One region of the Serratia rubidaea genome, then DNA from elsewhere that is predicted to be linked to it. Evidence: predicted binding sites of a transcription regulator. Region 1 holds the regulator's gene; the other holds the start of a gene.
The links. Region 1 encodes PurR, which represses purine synthesis genes. Its sites were predicted from a motif close to CANGCAAACGTTTGCNTG; they were not measured.
Positions count from the first base shown of each region.

Region 2: a site for PurR is predicted at 4,366-4,383, ahead of guaB (IMP dehydrogenase). Genes of this name have one in related genera too.

Region 1 is NZ_CP065640.1:3,737,144-3,744,838, reverse strand. Features, by position in the region: gene rnt (ribonuclease T) at 1-32, shown strand, start outside; gene I6G83_RS17560 (Grx4 family monothiol glutaredoxin) at 101-445, opposite strand; gene I6G83_RS17555 (C40 family peptidase) at 855-1,679, shown strand; gene sodB (superoxide dismutase [Fe]) at 2,046-2,624, shown strand; gene cydH (cytochrome bd-I oxidase subunit CydH) at 2,692-2,781, opposite strand; gene purR (HTH-type transcriptional repressor PurR) at 3,167-4,192, shown strand; gene punR (DNA-binding transcriptional activator PunR) at 4,212-5,138, opposite strand; gene punC (purine nucleoside transporter PunC) at 5,260-6,465, shown strand; gene cfa (cyclopropane fatty acyl phospholipid synthase) at 6,808-7,695, shown strand, end outside.
Region 2 is NZ_CP065640.1:191,342-199,036, forward strand. Features, by position in the region: gene I6G83_RS00875 (MFS transporter) at 1-1,009, shown strand, start outside; gene guaA (glutamine-hydrolyzing GMP synthase) at 1,142-2,719, opposite strand; gene guaB (IMP dehydrogenase) at 2,842-4,305, opposite strand; gene xseA (exodeoxyribonuclease VII large subunit) at 4,475-5,851, shown strand; gene I6G83_RS00895 (glycoside hydrolase family 31 protein) at 5,886-7,695, opposite strand, start outside.

The sequences.
Region 1 (7,695 bases):
CGCTGGCGCTTGACGCCGGCGACGACGAGTAACGCAAAAAAATGGGCGCTGCCGGTTTGTGCCGGCTGCGCCCACGTGCTTTACGTCAGAAACAGCGCCGTTACGACTGCTGATCTTCCTGCTTATACTTTGCCGCCGTCTCTTTGATCAGCGACTGCAGTTCGCCGCGCTGATACATTTCGATGATGATATCGCAGCCGCCGACCAGTTCGCCGTCAACCCACAGCTGCGGGAAAGTCGGCCAGTTGGCGTACTTCGGCAGCTCGGCGCGGATGTCCGGGTTCTGCAGAATATCTACGTAGGCAAAACGCTCGCCGCAGGCGGACAGCGCCTGCACGGCCTGGGCGGAGAAGCCGCAGTTCGGCAGCTTCGGCGAACCTTTCATGTACAGCAGAATCGGGTTTTCTGCGATTTGTTGCTGAATTCTTTCAATCGTCGTCATTATTGCTTCCTCAAGCCATCGGATGGCTACAACATGCGTTACACCGGGCTATTGTAGCGGCTGCGGCCGTTGCAAAAAAACGCCATCTTTTGCAAGGACATTCCGCCGGCCGCACCTGCGGCTCCGGCAACGCCCCTGCGCGCTAAACATGCCCGCAGAATAACATTTTTAATCCGACCATTTCACTAATATATTTTCAGCGCCGTCCGGCGACGGAATATTAACCAGCGCGGGCAAGGCGACGCTTTTTTCCTCGCTCGGCGATTAAATTTCAGTCAGGGGAAATGTTATTAACGTTTTCTCACAATATGGATTACGCTTTATTAAGTTCCGCGCTGTTTTATATCGCGGATTTGGGGAATACTGTGTTTAATTCAATCTCTGACTCGGGACCAAGGTTGGTAACGTCGACATGCGTCTAATTGTTACGCTTTTTGTGCTGCTGTTTACCCAGCTGTTCTTCAATCTGGCGCACGCTGCGCCACAGTCGCGCGTGGCCGCCGAACCGCGCAAAAGCCACGTCAGCGACGCGCGCCCGGACGAGCGCAGGAAAAAGAAAGCGCTGAAGAGCAATAAAAAAAGCCGCACCGCCGCGACGCCGAAAACCACCAAGGTTAAAACGGTTAAAAGCTCGACGATTAAAACCGCCAAGAAAACCACCCGCGTTAAATCCACGCGTAAAGCAACGCATCTGGCAAAAATTAAAGTTACCCCGCCGAAGAAAGGTTATAAAAAAGGCTACGGACGTCATCGCACTCACGGCCAGGCCACCAGCAAACTGCTGAGCGACGATAAACCGCTTAAACTGACCGCCGCGCATAAAAAACGCTACCAGCGGGCGAAGCAGACCGCGATGGCCAAGCTGATGAATCAGATGGGCAAGCCCTATCGCTGGGGCGGCGCCTCGCCGCGCACCGGTTTCGACTGCAGCGGGTTAATTTATTACGCCTATAAAGACGTGATGAAAATTAAAATGCCGCGTACGGCGAATGAAATGTATCACCTGCGCGATGCGGCGCCGATTAAGAAAAGCGAATTGGAAAAAGGCGATCTGGTATTCTTCCGCATTAACAACCGCGGCGCGGCCGATCACGTCGGCGTTTATCTCGGCGACGGCAAGTTTATTCAGTCGCCGCGCACCGGCAAGGATATCCGCATCAGCCAGCTGGATAATGACTACTGGCAGAATCACTACGTCGGCGCCCGCCGCGTGATGACGCCGAAAAACGTGCGTTAGTTCCCCCATGGCTGAGCCTGGCTCAGCCATTTATCCCCCGCCGGCGTCACTGTCGACGCTTTAAGCAGTTGAACGCTTAGCACGTTTTAAACCTTCCCTTCCCTTTGAAAGTCGTTAGAATTAATAACCTTAAAAAAAACATAACAACTCGATGCCCGGATATACCCGCAATAATTCGCGTGGCGGACAGCGGCAAGGGAAGGCATCCCGAAGGACTTACTGCGGGATGACTGAACGCAGCCAACGTCTCTGCAGCCTGAAGTATGACGGGTATAAGCAGCACGGTTTCGTCTGAGGGGTCACCCGCACCACCACATCCCGCAGGCGGCCATGGGCATCTGGCGCTATATCAATAAGGAGAAAGCAATGTCGTTTGAATTACCTGCATTACCGTACGCCAAAGACGCTCTCGAACCGCACATTTCCGCTGAAACGCTGGAATACCACTACGGCAAGCACCACAACACCTACGTGGTAAACCTGAACAACCTGGTGAAAGGCAGCGAGTTCGAAGGCAAAACCCTGGAAGAGATCGTGAAAACCTCTACCGGCGGCGTGTTCAACAACGCGGCGCAGGTGTGGAACCACACCTTCTACTGGCACTGCCTGTCGCCTCAGGGCGGCGGTGAACCTACCGGCGCGGTGGCTGACGCCATCAACCAGTCCTTCGGCTCTTTCGCCAAGTTCAAAGAAGAGTTCACCAAATCCGCCGTCGGCAACTTCGGCGCCGGCTGGACCTGGCTGGTGAAAAAGGCCGACGGCTCGCTGGCGATCGTCAACACCTCCAACGCGGCTACCCCGCTGACCGGTGACGACAAACCGCTGCTGACCGTGGACGTGTGGGAACACGCTTACTACATCGACTACCGCAATGCGCGTCCTAACTACCTGGAAAACTTCTGGGCGTTGGTTAACTGGGCATTCGTGGCGGAAAACCTGGCGTAATCGTCAGTTATCTGGCCAACAGAAAAGGCGCAGTGTTTACTGCGCCTTTTTATATTTCGCCGAACAATCAGTTCAGCGCAGCAATAAAACTAAAGGCAATAATCATCACCAGCGCGCAGGCGGTGGTGAACAGTGACAATTTTAACTCGGTTTCCATCAGAAACTCCCTTATCTGTTTCTCGACGCCAGCATAAAGCCCACAGTATTAATGGGTCAAATTATTTTCCCACAGTTCGCGGCAATCCCCAATTGATTTTGCGCAACGCCCGATAATGTTGCGGCAAAAAAAGGGCCAAGATTAAAATATTCGCCGCTTTCCCGACGGATAATGCTGATTTGCTCTTCCACTTTTGCGCAATATACGCCAAAATTCGCAGTTCACTGCTGCGTACCGGCCACGCGCCCCTCCGAACTAAGCAAGCGGCTTACGACTTCCAAACTAAAAACTACGTTTTCGAGATTTTGGAGCAGGATATACGCAGGCAAACGATTAACAACATACTTACATACTGCAAACATGTGAGTTCAGGAGTCATCTTTACATGGCAACGATTAAAGATGTGGCCAAACGCGCGGGCGTTTCCACCACCACCGTTTCCCACGTCATCAATAAGACCCGTTTCGTCGCCGAAGAGACCAAGGCGGCGGTCTGGGCAGCCATTAAAGATCTGCACTATTCGCCGAGCGCGGTTGCCCGCAGCCTGAAGGTCAACCACACCAAATCCATCGGCCTGCTGGCAACCTCCAGCGAAGCGCCCTACTTTGCTGAAGTGATTGAGGCGGTGGAAAACAGCTGCTACAGCAAAGGCTACACCCTGATTCTGTGCAACTCGCACAATAATCTGGACAAGCAGCGCGCCTATCTGGCGATGCTGGCGCAAAAACGCGTCGACGGCCTGCTGGTGATGTGTTCCGAATACCCCGATCAGCTGCTCGGCATGCTGGAAGACCACCGCAATATCCCAATGGTGGTGATGGACTGGGGCGTGGCGCGCAGTGACTTTACCGACACCATTATCGATAACGCCTTCGAAGGCGGCTATCTGGCGGGCCGCTATCTGATCGAACGCGGCCACCGCGAGATCGGCGCCATCCCCGGCCAGCTGTCGCGCAACACCGGCGGCGGCCGCCATCAGGGTTTCCTGAAGGCCCTGCAGGAAGCCAATATTGAGTTGCGCAACGAGTGGATCGTACAGGGCGACTTCGAACCGGAATCCGGCTATAAGGCGATGCACCAGATCCTGTCGCAAAAGCACCGCCCGACGGCGGTATTCTGCGGCGGCGATATTATGGCGATGGGCGCCATTTGCGCCGCGGACGAGCTGGGCCTGCGCGTACCGCAGGATATTTCAGTGATCGGTTATGACAACGTGCGCAACGCGCGCTACTTCACCCCGGCCCTGACCACGGTGCACCAGCCGAAAGAGCGTCTGGGTGAAATGGCCTTCACCATGCTGCTGGACCGTATTATCAGCAAGCGAGAGGAGTCGCAGGTGATCGAAGTGCATCCTAAACTGATCGAGCGGCGTTCCGTGGCCGACGGTCCCTTTATCGATTACCGCCGCTAAGCACGGCAGGCCGGCGCGTTTACGCCTCCGCCGGCCCCTGCTCCTCACTCAGCCACTCCTGATTCAAGGTTTCACTGTCCCCCAGATAATCCAGCAGCCAGGCGATGGCCGGCGACTGGTTAGGCTGCTGCCAGGTCAGGCAGCAGGCGCTGGGGGGAAACGGCTCCTGTAACTGCAGCACCGCCAGCTCACCACGCGCCACCAGCGGCAGCACCCGGTGCGCCGGCGCCATGCCGACGCATAAGCCGCCGCGCAGGCAATCCACCGCCGACACCCAGTCCGGCACCACCAGCCGACGCTGGTTATCCAGCGACCAGGTGACGCGTTTGGGCAGGCTGCGCGAGGTATCCTCCAGCAGCAGCGCCGGATAGGGGCGCAGCTGTTCATCGCTGAGCGCGCCGCTCAGCCCGGCCAGCGGATGCTCGGCGCTGACCACGCACAGCCAGTTCATAAAGCCCATATCGCGAAAGGCGAACCCGCCGCCGGTGGGCACCGCGCGCGTGGCGCCGATCGCCATTTCGGCGCGGCCGTCCACCAGCGCATCCCAGACGCCGTTAAACACCTCCGGCTGCAGCAGCAGTTCAACGTCCGGGAAGTGGCGATAAAAATCCAGCACCAGCTGCCGGCAGCGCTGCGGCTTTACGATCAGATCGACGGCGATCTTCACCTGGCCGCGCCAGCCGTTGGCGACCTGCTGACACTGACGCCGCGTGTCGAGCATTTTTTTGATAACAGCGCGCGATTCCTGTACAAACAGCGCGCCGGCCGGCGTCAGCGTCACGTCGCGATGGCGCCGCTCAAACAGCGGCACCGCCAGCCACTGCTCCAGCTGGCGCACGGTATAGCTGACCGCGGAAGGGACACGGTGCAGCTCCTGCGCCGCCGCGCTGAAACTGCCGGTACGCGCCACGGCGTCGACCACATCCAGAGAATATTCAGACCACATGCGTTTGCCTGCAAAATTTTTCAAACCAGTATGCAAATATTACCGTTTCACAACCAGAGATCCAGCCGGATACACTGCGCGGCGTGAAAACCTGCATCACAAATAACGACTGAGAACGACTATGCGAAACTTTGGATTTATGTGTTATCTGGCCGGCCTGAGTATGCTCGGCTTTCTGGCCACGGATATGTACCTGCCGGCCTTCGGCATGATGCAGCACGACCTGCAAATTTCTCCCGGCGCGATCAGCGCCAGCCTGAGTATCTTCCTGGCCGGCTTCGCCTTTGCGCAACTGCTGTGGGGCCCGCTGTCCGACCGGCTGGGGCGCAAACCGGTGCTGCTGATTGGCCTGGCGCTGTTCGGCCTCGGCTGTCTTGGCATGCTGTGGGCCACTAATGCGCTGCAGCTGTGGACGCTGCGCTTTATCCAGGCGGTCGGCGTCTGCGCCGCCGCGGTGACCTGGCAGGCCATCGTCATCGACCGCTATCCCGGCAGCCGCGCCAACCAGGTGTTCGCCACCATTATGCCGCTGGTCGCCCTCTCCCCGGCGCTGGCGCCGCTGGTCGGCGCCTGGCTGCTGAACCATCTGAGCTGGCGCGCCATTTTCGCCGTGCTGCTGGCGATCACGCTGCTGTTGCTGCTGCCGACGCTGCTGCTGCGTGACAAGCCGCGCCCGCGCGCCGACGAAGGCGCCGCACCCGGCATCGGTTTCCTGCAGCTGCTGAAGTCGCCGCTGTACAGCGGCAACGTGCTGGTATACGCCGCCTGCTCAGCCGGTTTCTTCGCCTGGCTGACCGGTTCGCCGTTTATTCTGGGCAGTATGGGCTACACTCCGAACGATATCGGCCTGAGTTACGTGCCGCAGACGCTGGCGTTTCTGCTCGGGGGGTTCGGCTGCCGCAGCGCATTAAGCCGTACGAACGGCAATACGCTGCTGCCGTGGCTGCTGGTGATGTACGCCGTCAGCATGGTGGCGCTGTATCTGGTTGCTACCCTGACCACGCCGACGCTGACCACGCTGCTGATCCCCTTCTGCCTGATGGCGCTGGTTAACGGCGCCACCTACCCGATCGTGGTGGCGAATGCGCTGACGCCGTTCCCGGAAAGCACCGGTAAAGCGGCGGCGCTGCAAAATACCCTGCAGCTGGGCCTGTGTTTCGTCGCCAGTATGCTGGTGTCCGCCTATATCGCGCAGCCGTTGCTGGCGACGGTAACGGTAATGGTTGCCACGGTCGTCCTGGCCGCCGCCGGCTATCTGCTGCAGCGCGGCAGCGGCGCACGCCCACAGGACGCCGAGCACCGTCAGCATGCTAACTCTGCGTCATAATTACCCATAATAATATTCACTTAAATGACATGTCTGCCGAGCACGATTTACGGTTGAGTAAGCGTCTCGGCAGGCCTATACTCAAAAAAGCGCTAAAAATAACATAGCAATTTCTCGTATTAACCCGTGGCGTTTCGTGGTCGCCAATGGCGTCACTTTTTTACTTTAATTGATGAGTTTACCCTGCCAGCCGGTACGGGCTTCTCTTTTGAATTTTCCTCTGTTCATGTCGGATATCGGACGCCGCGGTGCAATCTTCCGCAGGTATACGTATGTGCCTACCCAAATTGGCTAAGCTTTTTAGGTGGCCATAAGTCAGAAGAAAGGTGATGGAGAAACTAAATGAGTTCATCGTGTTTAGAAGATCTGAGCATCCAGGATAACCAATGGTATCGTATCGCCCATGAAATGCTCAGCATGGCCGATATAGAAATAAACGGCACCCGACCTTTCGATATTCAGGTAAAGAACCCCGAATTTTTTAAACGCGTGCTGCAGGAAGGCTCTCTCGGGCTGGGCGAAAGTTATATGGACGGCTGGTGGGAGTGCGAGCGGCTGGACTGTTTCTTTCAACGCGTGCTGACCGCCGGCCTGGAAAGAAAACTCCCCCACCATTTTAAAGACACGCTGCGCATTGCCGCCGCGCGCCTGACCAATCTGCAGTCCAAAAAACGCGCGTGGATCGTGGGGAAAGAGCATTACGATCTCGGCAACGATTTATTTACCCTGATGCTGGATCCTTATATGCAATATTCCTGCGGCTACTGGAAAAGCGCCGAGACGCTGGAACAGGCGCAGGAAAATAAATTGCGCATGATCTGCGACAAGCTGCAATTACAGCCGGGCATGCGCCTGCTGGATATTGGCTGCGGCTGGGGCGGGCTGTCGGCGTTTGCGGCCAAAAATTACGGCGTGTCGGTGGTGGGCGTCACCATTTCCGCCGAGCAGCAGAAACTGGCGCAGGCGCGCTGCGCCGGGCTGGACGTGGATATTCAGCTGCAGGATTACCGCGATCTGCATCAGCAGTTTGACCGCATCGTCTCGGTCGGCATGTTTGAACACGTCGGGCCGAAGAATTACCGCACCTATTTCGAGGTGGTTGAGCGCAATTTAAAACCCGACGGTTTATTCCTGCTGCATACCATCGGCTCAAACAGAACCGATATGAATGTCGATCCGTGGATCAATAAATATATCTTCCCTAACGGCTGCCTGCCCTCCGTGGCGCAT
Region 2 (7,695 bases), 1.4 Mb from region 1:
CATGCTGATGACGATGCTGATCTTCACCATCGGCAGTCTGACCGCAGCGCTTGCCACCAGCATTTCAATGCTGCTGGTGGCGCGTTTCATTGCCGGACTCGGACACGGTCTGTTCCTCGCCGCCGCCTCCAGCACGGCAGCAGGCCTCGTCGGCGCCAAAAAAGCGGGCAGCGCCGTCGCGGTGGTATTTTGCGGCTTTACGGTCGCTATGGCGATCGGCGTTCCCATCAGTACCTATCTGGGAGGGGTAAGCGCCTGGCGACCGGTACTCGGCACGATTGCCGCATTCGGGGCTCTGGGCTTCCTGGGCCTGCTGCTAGGCATGAAGGAACCGCCTCGAAATGGGGAACATACAGGCAACGAGTCTGTTGCACTGGCTCTGAAGGCCATCTTCCACCCGGCTCTGCTGCTGGCCGCATTGGTTACCGTCTTGGGCTATGCCGGTTCGTTCACGGCCTATACCTTCATCGCGCCGCTGCTGACCGACGTAACGCAGGTTAGTCCCGCCACCGTCAGCCTGTTTATGCTGGCCTACGGTGTATTAGCGGCCATCGGCAACATCATCGGCGGCAAGGTAACCGACCGGATGGGCGTCAACCATGCAAGCGTGGTCGTTATCTCCGCCATAACCCTGGTCGTGCTGGGAATGTGGCTATTCGCCTCCTCTGCGGTAACCATGGGCATACTGATTGCACTGCTGGGTCTGTTTAGCTTCGCTTCCGTACCGGCTCTACAGGCCCGCCTTATCCATATCGCCGAACGGCATGCGCCACACGCCCTTGGCGTCGCTGCGGGCCTGAATATCGCGGGTTTCAACTCTGGCATCGCCCTGGGTTCAGTATTGGGCGGCGTAACGATCGGAACCATCGGCATCGGCTATACGGGCATGACCGGCGCGATGGTCTCGGTACTGGGCCTGGCACTGCTGTTATCCCTGATCGCATACGACCGCCGCGCCGCTGGCTATCGGACTATCGCAGAGACACAGAGCGGAACCCGCAACCCATAGCAGATTTAGGCAGTATGCGGACCGTACAAGCAACAGCGAATAGTAGTACTGCAGACAACGCAAAAAAAAGCCCGCTATTAAGCGGGCTTAGTCTTATCTGTATGCCATCAAACGGGCGATATCAGCGTGGAGTTATTCCCACTCAATCGTCGCCGGCGGCTTGCCGCTGATGTCGTACACCACGCGGGAAATGCCGTCTACTTCGTTGATGATGCGGTTGGAGACGCGGCCGAGGAACTCATACGGCAGGTGCGCCCAGTGCGCGGTCATAAAGTCGATAGTTTCCACCGCACGCAGCGAAACAACCCAGTCGTACTTACGGCCGTCGCCCATCACGCCGACGGAGCGCACCGGCAGGAACACGGTGAACGCCTGGCTGACCTTGTTGTACAGGTCGGCTTTATGCAGCTCTTCGATAAAGATGGCGTCGGCGCGGCGCAGCAGGTCGCAGTACTCTTTCTTCACTTCGCCCAGCACGCGCACGCCCAGACCCGGCCCCGGGAACGGGTGACGGTACAGCATGTCGTACGGCAGGCCCAGCTCCAGACCGATTTTGCGCACTTCGTCTTTAAACAGCTCACGCAGCGGTTCAACCAGACCCATCTTCATCTCTTTCGGCAGGCCGCCCACGTTGTGGTGCGACTTGATCACGTGCGCTTTGCCGGTGGCGGAAGCGGCGGATTCGATCACGTCAGGGTAGATGGTGCCCTGCGCCAGCCATTTCACGTCGTCCAGCTTCAGCGCTTCTTCGTCGAACACTTCAACGAACACGCGGCCGATGATTTTACGCTTCGCTTCTGGATCGTTCTCGCCTTTCAGCGCGTCCAGGAAGCGCTGCTCGCCTTCCACATGAACGATGTTCAGGCCGAAGTGGTCGCCGAACATCTCCATCACCTGCTTGGCTTCGTTCAGGCGCAGCAGGCCGTTGTCAACGAAGACGCAGGTCAGGCGCTTGCCGATGGCGCGGTGCAGCAGCATCGCGGTAACGGAAGAGTCCACGCCGCCGGACAGGCCGAGGATCACCTGGTCTTCACCCACCTGCTCGCGGATGCGTTCAACCGCATCTTCGATGATGGTGGCCGGGGTCCACAGCGCTTCACACTGGCAGATATCCAGGACAAAACGTTCCAGCATACGCTGGCCCTGACGGGTGTGGGTCACTTCCGGGTGGAACTGCACGCCGTAGAAGCGTTTTTCTTCGTTGGCCATAATGGCGAACGGGCAGGTGTCGGTGCTGGCGACGGTGACAAAATCAGACGGGATGGCGGTGACTTTGTCGCCGTGGCTCATCCACACGTCCAGCAGCGGTTTGCCTGCCGGGCTAATGGCGTCTTCAATGTCGCGGATCAGCGCGCTTTCGGTGGTCACTTCCACCTGTGCATAGCCGAACTCACGCTCGCTGGAGCCCTGTACCTGGCCGCCCAGCTGCATCGCCATGGTCTGCATGCCGTAGCACACGCCCAGCACCGGTACGCCGGCGTTGAAGACGTATTCCGGCGCGCGCGGGCTGTTGTGTTCGGTGGTGCTTTCCGGACCGCCGGACAGGATGATGCCGCTCGGGTTGAATTCGCGGATCTGCTCTTCGCTGACGTCCCAGGCCCACAGTTCACAGTAAACGCCGATTTCGCGCACGCGACGGGCTACCAGTTGGGTGTACTGCGAACCGAAGTCCAGAATAAGAATGCGATGCTTATGAATATTTTGTGTCATGTGAGGCGAATTCCAGCAACAAAAGGAGAAAAAACAACAATAAGCGCGTGGTGATGGCCCCGCTCTGCGGGGCCAGCGACGTGGCACGCCACGCCGCTACGCATAAACATCTCTGCCGTGGGTTAGCCCATACGGTAGTTTGGCGACTCTTTGGTGATGGTCACATCGTGCACGTGGCTTTCCTGGATGCCGGCGCCGCTGATGCGCACGAATTCCGCCTTGGTGCGCAGTTCGTCGATGGTGCCGCAGCCGGTCAGACCCATGCAGGAGCGCAGGCCGCCCATCTGCTGGTGTACGATGGCCTTCAGCATGCCTTTGTACGCCACGCGGCCTTCGATGCCTTCCGGCACCAGTTTGTCCGCCGCGTTGTCGGTCTGGAAGTAACGGTCAGAAGAGCCTTTGGACATCGCGCCCAGCGAGCCCATACCGCGGTAGGATTTGAATGAACGGCCCTGATACAGCTCGATTTCACCCGGAGATTCTTCGGTGCCCGCCAGCATGGAGCCGACCATCACGCAGGATGCGCCCGCCGCGATCGCCTTGGCGATATCGCCGGAGAAGCGGATGCCGCCGTCGGCGATAACCGGGATGCCGGTGCCTTCCAGCGCTGCAACCGCATCGGAGATGGCGGTGATTTGCGGCACGCCGACGCCGGTCACGATACGGGTGGTGCAGATAGAGCCAGGGCCGATGCCCACTTTCACCGCGCTGACGCCGGCTTCAACCAGCGCTTTGGCGCCGGCTGCGGTCGCGACGTTGCCGCCGACGATTTGCAGATCCGGGTATTTGGCGCGGGTTTCGCGAATACGCTGCAGCACGCCTTCAGAGTGGCCGTGGGAGGAGTCGATCAGCAGTACGTCAACGCCTGCCGCAACCAGCGCGTCAACGCGCTCTTCGTTGCCGGCGCCGGCGCCGACCGCCGCGCCGACGCGCAGGCGACCCTGCTCATCTTTACAGGCGTTAGGCTTACGTTCGGCTTTCTGGAAATCTTTTACGGTGATCATGCCGAGCAGGTGGAAACTTTCGTCAACCACCAGCGCTTTCTCAACGCGCTTCTCGTGCATTTTTTGCAGCACCACTTCACGCGCTTCGCCCTCTTTCACCGTCACCAGACGATCTTTCGGCGTCATAACCGCGGTCACCGCCTGGTTCAGGTCGGTCACAAAGCGCACGTCGCGGCCGGTGATAATGCCGACCAGCTCATTGTCTTCGGTCACGACCGGGTAGCCGGCAAAGCCGTTGCGTTCGGTCAGTTCTTTGACTTCTTTCAGCGTGGTGGACGGGGTTACGGTCTGCGGGTCGGTCACTACGCCGCTTTCATGTTTCTTCACGCGGCTGACTTCTTCAGCCTGACGCTCAATAGACATGTTTTTGTGGATGAAGCCAAGGCCGCCTTCCTGCGCCAGCGCGATGGCCAGGCCGGATTCGGTGACGGTATCCATCGCTGCGGACAGCATAGGGATATTCAGGCGGATAGTTTTGGTCAGCTGAGTGCCTAATTCTGCGGTGTTCGGCAGAACGGTGGAGTGGGCTGGAACCAGGAGAACGTCGTCAAACGTCAGAGCTTCTTTAGCGATACGTAGCATGGGCAATATCTCACCAGGGTGGATGCGGAAAAGATAAAATATTGCCGCGGCATTATACAGAGCGGAATCGGTTGCCTCCAGCACTTTCTTACAAAAACTCTTGATTAGCTGTTTGAGGCATGTAGTATCAGTCAATTAAGTGGTTGTTTTGAAATTTGATCTGGGTCACATGTCGCTACCTACCGCACCGTCCATTTTTACCGTAAGCCGCCTGAATCAGACGGTTAAACAGCTCCTGGAAATGGAGATGGGGCAGATTTGGCTCTCCGCCGAGATCTCAAACTTCTCCCAGCCCGCTTCCGGCCACTGGTATTTCACGCTGAAAGACGACCGCGCGCAGGTACGCTGCGCGATGTTCCGCAACAGCAACCGCCGCGTCAATTTCCGCCCGCAAAACGGCCAGCAGGTGCTGGTGCGCGCCAGCATCACGCTGTATGAGCCGCGCGGCGACTATCAGCTGATCGCCGAAAACATGCAGCCGGCAGGCGACGGCCTGCTGCAGCAGCAGTTTGAACAGCTCAAGCAGCAGCTGGCGGCCGAAGGGCTGTTCGACCAGCAGTTTAAACAGCCGCTGCCCAGCCCGGCCAAACGCCTTGGCGTGATCACCTCCGCCAGCGGCGCCGCGCTGCACGATATTCTGCAGGTGCTGCAGCGCCGCGATCCGTCGCTGCCGATCGTCATCTACCCCACCTCGGTGCAGGGCGCGGACGCGCCGCTGCAAATCGTCCGGGCGATTGAAGCCGCCAACCGACGCGATGAGTGCGACGTGCTGATCGTCGGCCGCGGCGGCGGCTCGCTGGAAGATCTGTGGAGCTTTAACGACGAACGCGTGGCGCGGGCGATCTTCGCCAGCCATATTCCAGTAGTCAGCGCCGTCGGCCATGAAACCGACGTCACCATCGCCGACTTCGTCGCCGACCTGCGCGCCCCTACCCCTTCCGCCGCCGCCGAACTGGTCAGCCGCAATCAGCTGGAGCTGCTGCGCCAGCTGCAGTCGCAGCAGCAGCGGCTGGAAATGGCGATGGACTACTATCTGGCGCAGCGCCAGCAGCAGTTCAGCCGCCTGCACCACCGTCTGCAGCAACAGCATCCGCACCTGCGGCTGGCGCGTCAGCAGACGCTGCTGTTCAAGCTGCAGCGCCGGCTGGAAGAAGGCATGCAGCATCAGCTGCGCCACAGCGAACGCCGCAGCGAACGCCTGCAGCAGCGCCTGAATCAGGTGCAGCCGCTGGGGCGCATTCACCGCGGCCAGCAGCGCATTCAGCAGCAGGAATACCGGCTGCAGCAGGCGCTGGAGCGTCAGTTGAACGGCTACCGTCAGCGCTTCGGCGTCGCCTGCAGCCAGCTGGAAGCGGTCAGCCCGCTGGCAACGCTGGCGCGCGGCTACAGCGTGACGCAAACCCCGCGCGGCGAAGTGCTGAAAACCACCAAACAGGCGCAGGTGGGCGAGATCCTGAAAACCCGTCTGCAGGACGGCTGGCTGGAAAGCGAAGTGAAAACCATCAGTAAGGTGAAAAAGCCGCGCAAGAAGCGCGCGGCGGAATAGTCATCAGCGGGCGCCGTCACGGCGCCCGTTTTATTTAGTCCAGCGTATAACCGCTCGCCCGCTCGCCGTTGATCCACAGTTCGCGCGTTTCCGCCGCCGGCAGCGTCACCGCCAGCTGCCGCCACGCCGGACGGAAATCCCCTTCACAACTCACCGTCAGCGTAATGCGCTGCGCGTCGCAGCGCATGCGCCAGCGCAGCCACAGCGCGCCGCCCTGCCGCCAGGCGTCGCTCTCGCCGTCGTCTTCATACAGCAGCCCCGAGCTTTCCCCCTGCTGCAGCGGGAACAGCTTGAGTTCGCGCTGGTCATCCGCCGCCACGTCAACGTGCGCCAGACGGCGCGAAAGCGGCAGAGCGGCACCGGCCCGCACCAGCAGCGGCAAACGCTCCAGCGGCGCCGGCAGCGTTACGCTCTGCCCGCCGCTGAACCACTGCCCGCTGTAGAAGCAGTACCAGCCCATCTGGTTATCCGGCAGGTACACCGTACGCTCACGCTGCTCCGGCTCCACCACGCTGGCCACCAGCAGATCGCGCCCCAGCATAAAGTCGTCGTTCTCACACCAGACGCGGCTGTCCTGCTCATGATCCAGGAAGGTCGGCCGCAGCATCGGCTCATCTTCGGCGCAGGCCTGCCACAGCAGCGTATACAGATACGGCATCAGCCGATAGCGCAGGTTGATCGCCTGACGGATCATCGGCGTCGCCGCCGGATACATCCAGGGTTCATTCACCGTGGCGTCGTCGTTCCAGGAGTGGATGGTAAAGCGCGGATGCATCACGCCGTTCTGCACCCAACGCACCAGCAGCTCGGCGTCCGGCTTGTCGCCGGAGAAGCCGCCGACGTCATGGCCGACGTTATACAGGCCGGACAGGCTCATCCCCAGGCCCATGCGGATGTTGTAGCGCAGCGTCTGCCAGCTGGTGCGGTTATCGCCGCTCCAGGTCTGCACATAGCGCTGCATGCCGGCGCAGCCGGAGCGGGAGATCAGGTACGGCCGCAGGCCGGGCGCAAAGCGCTGTTGGGCCTCCATCGAGGCGCGCATCATCAGCAGCGGCATCACCGGGCGGATATGCTTGATGGCGATCGGCCGGCCAAACCCGTGGCAGCGCGCTTCACCGTCCCACACTTCGTATTCGTTGTTGTCGTTCCAGGTAGAATCAATGCCCATCTCCAGCAACTGCTGCGTCACGCCCTGCTGCCACCAGCGCACCGTCGCCGGGTTGGTAAAATCGAGGTGCGAGCCTTCGTCATCCCAGAAGCTTGAGCGTTCAGGCGCGTCGCTTTGTGAATCGCGGATAAACAGCCCCTGCTCCGCCACCGCGGCGTACTGCGGGTGGTCCTGCAGCAGGCAGGGTTTGATATTCGCCGCCAGCTTCAGCCCCGCCTGATGAAACGCCGCGCTCAGCGCCTTCGGCTGCGGCACCTTGTCGTAGTTCCAGTTGAACACGTAGCGTTTATCGTTAATCGAGGTGTAGCCGGAGGAGAGCTGGAACGAGTCGCAGGGGATCTCATGCTGGCGGCACAGGGCGATAAACTGCTGCAGCTGCTGCTGCGCATCCGGCGCATCGGTGTAATGCATGGTGGAGCCGCTGTAGCCCAGGCTCCACTTCGGCCCGAAGTGGGTTTTACCGGTCAGGCGCAGCAGCGCTTTGGTTACGTCCAGCACCTGCGGCCCGAGGAACAGGTAATAATCCAGATCCCCCGCCTCCGCCTGATAGCGGCGGTAGGCCGGATGGTAGTTATCCAGCTCATTGCCCAGATCCAGCCAGCAGCTGCTCAGGTTGTCGTAGAACAGGCCGAAGCTGACGTCCTCGCGCCGGGTGATGGTAAAGGGAATGTGCTTA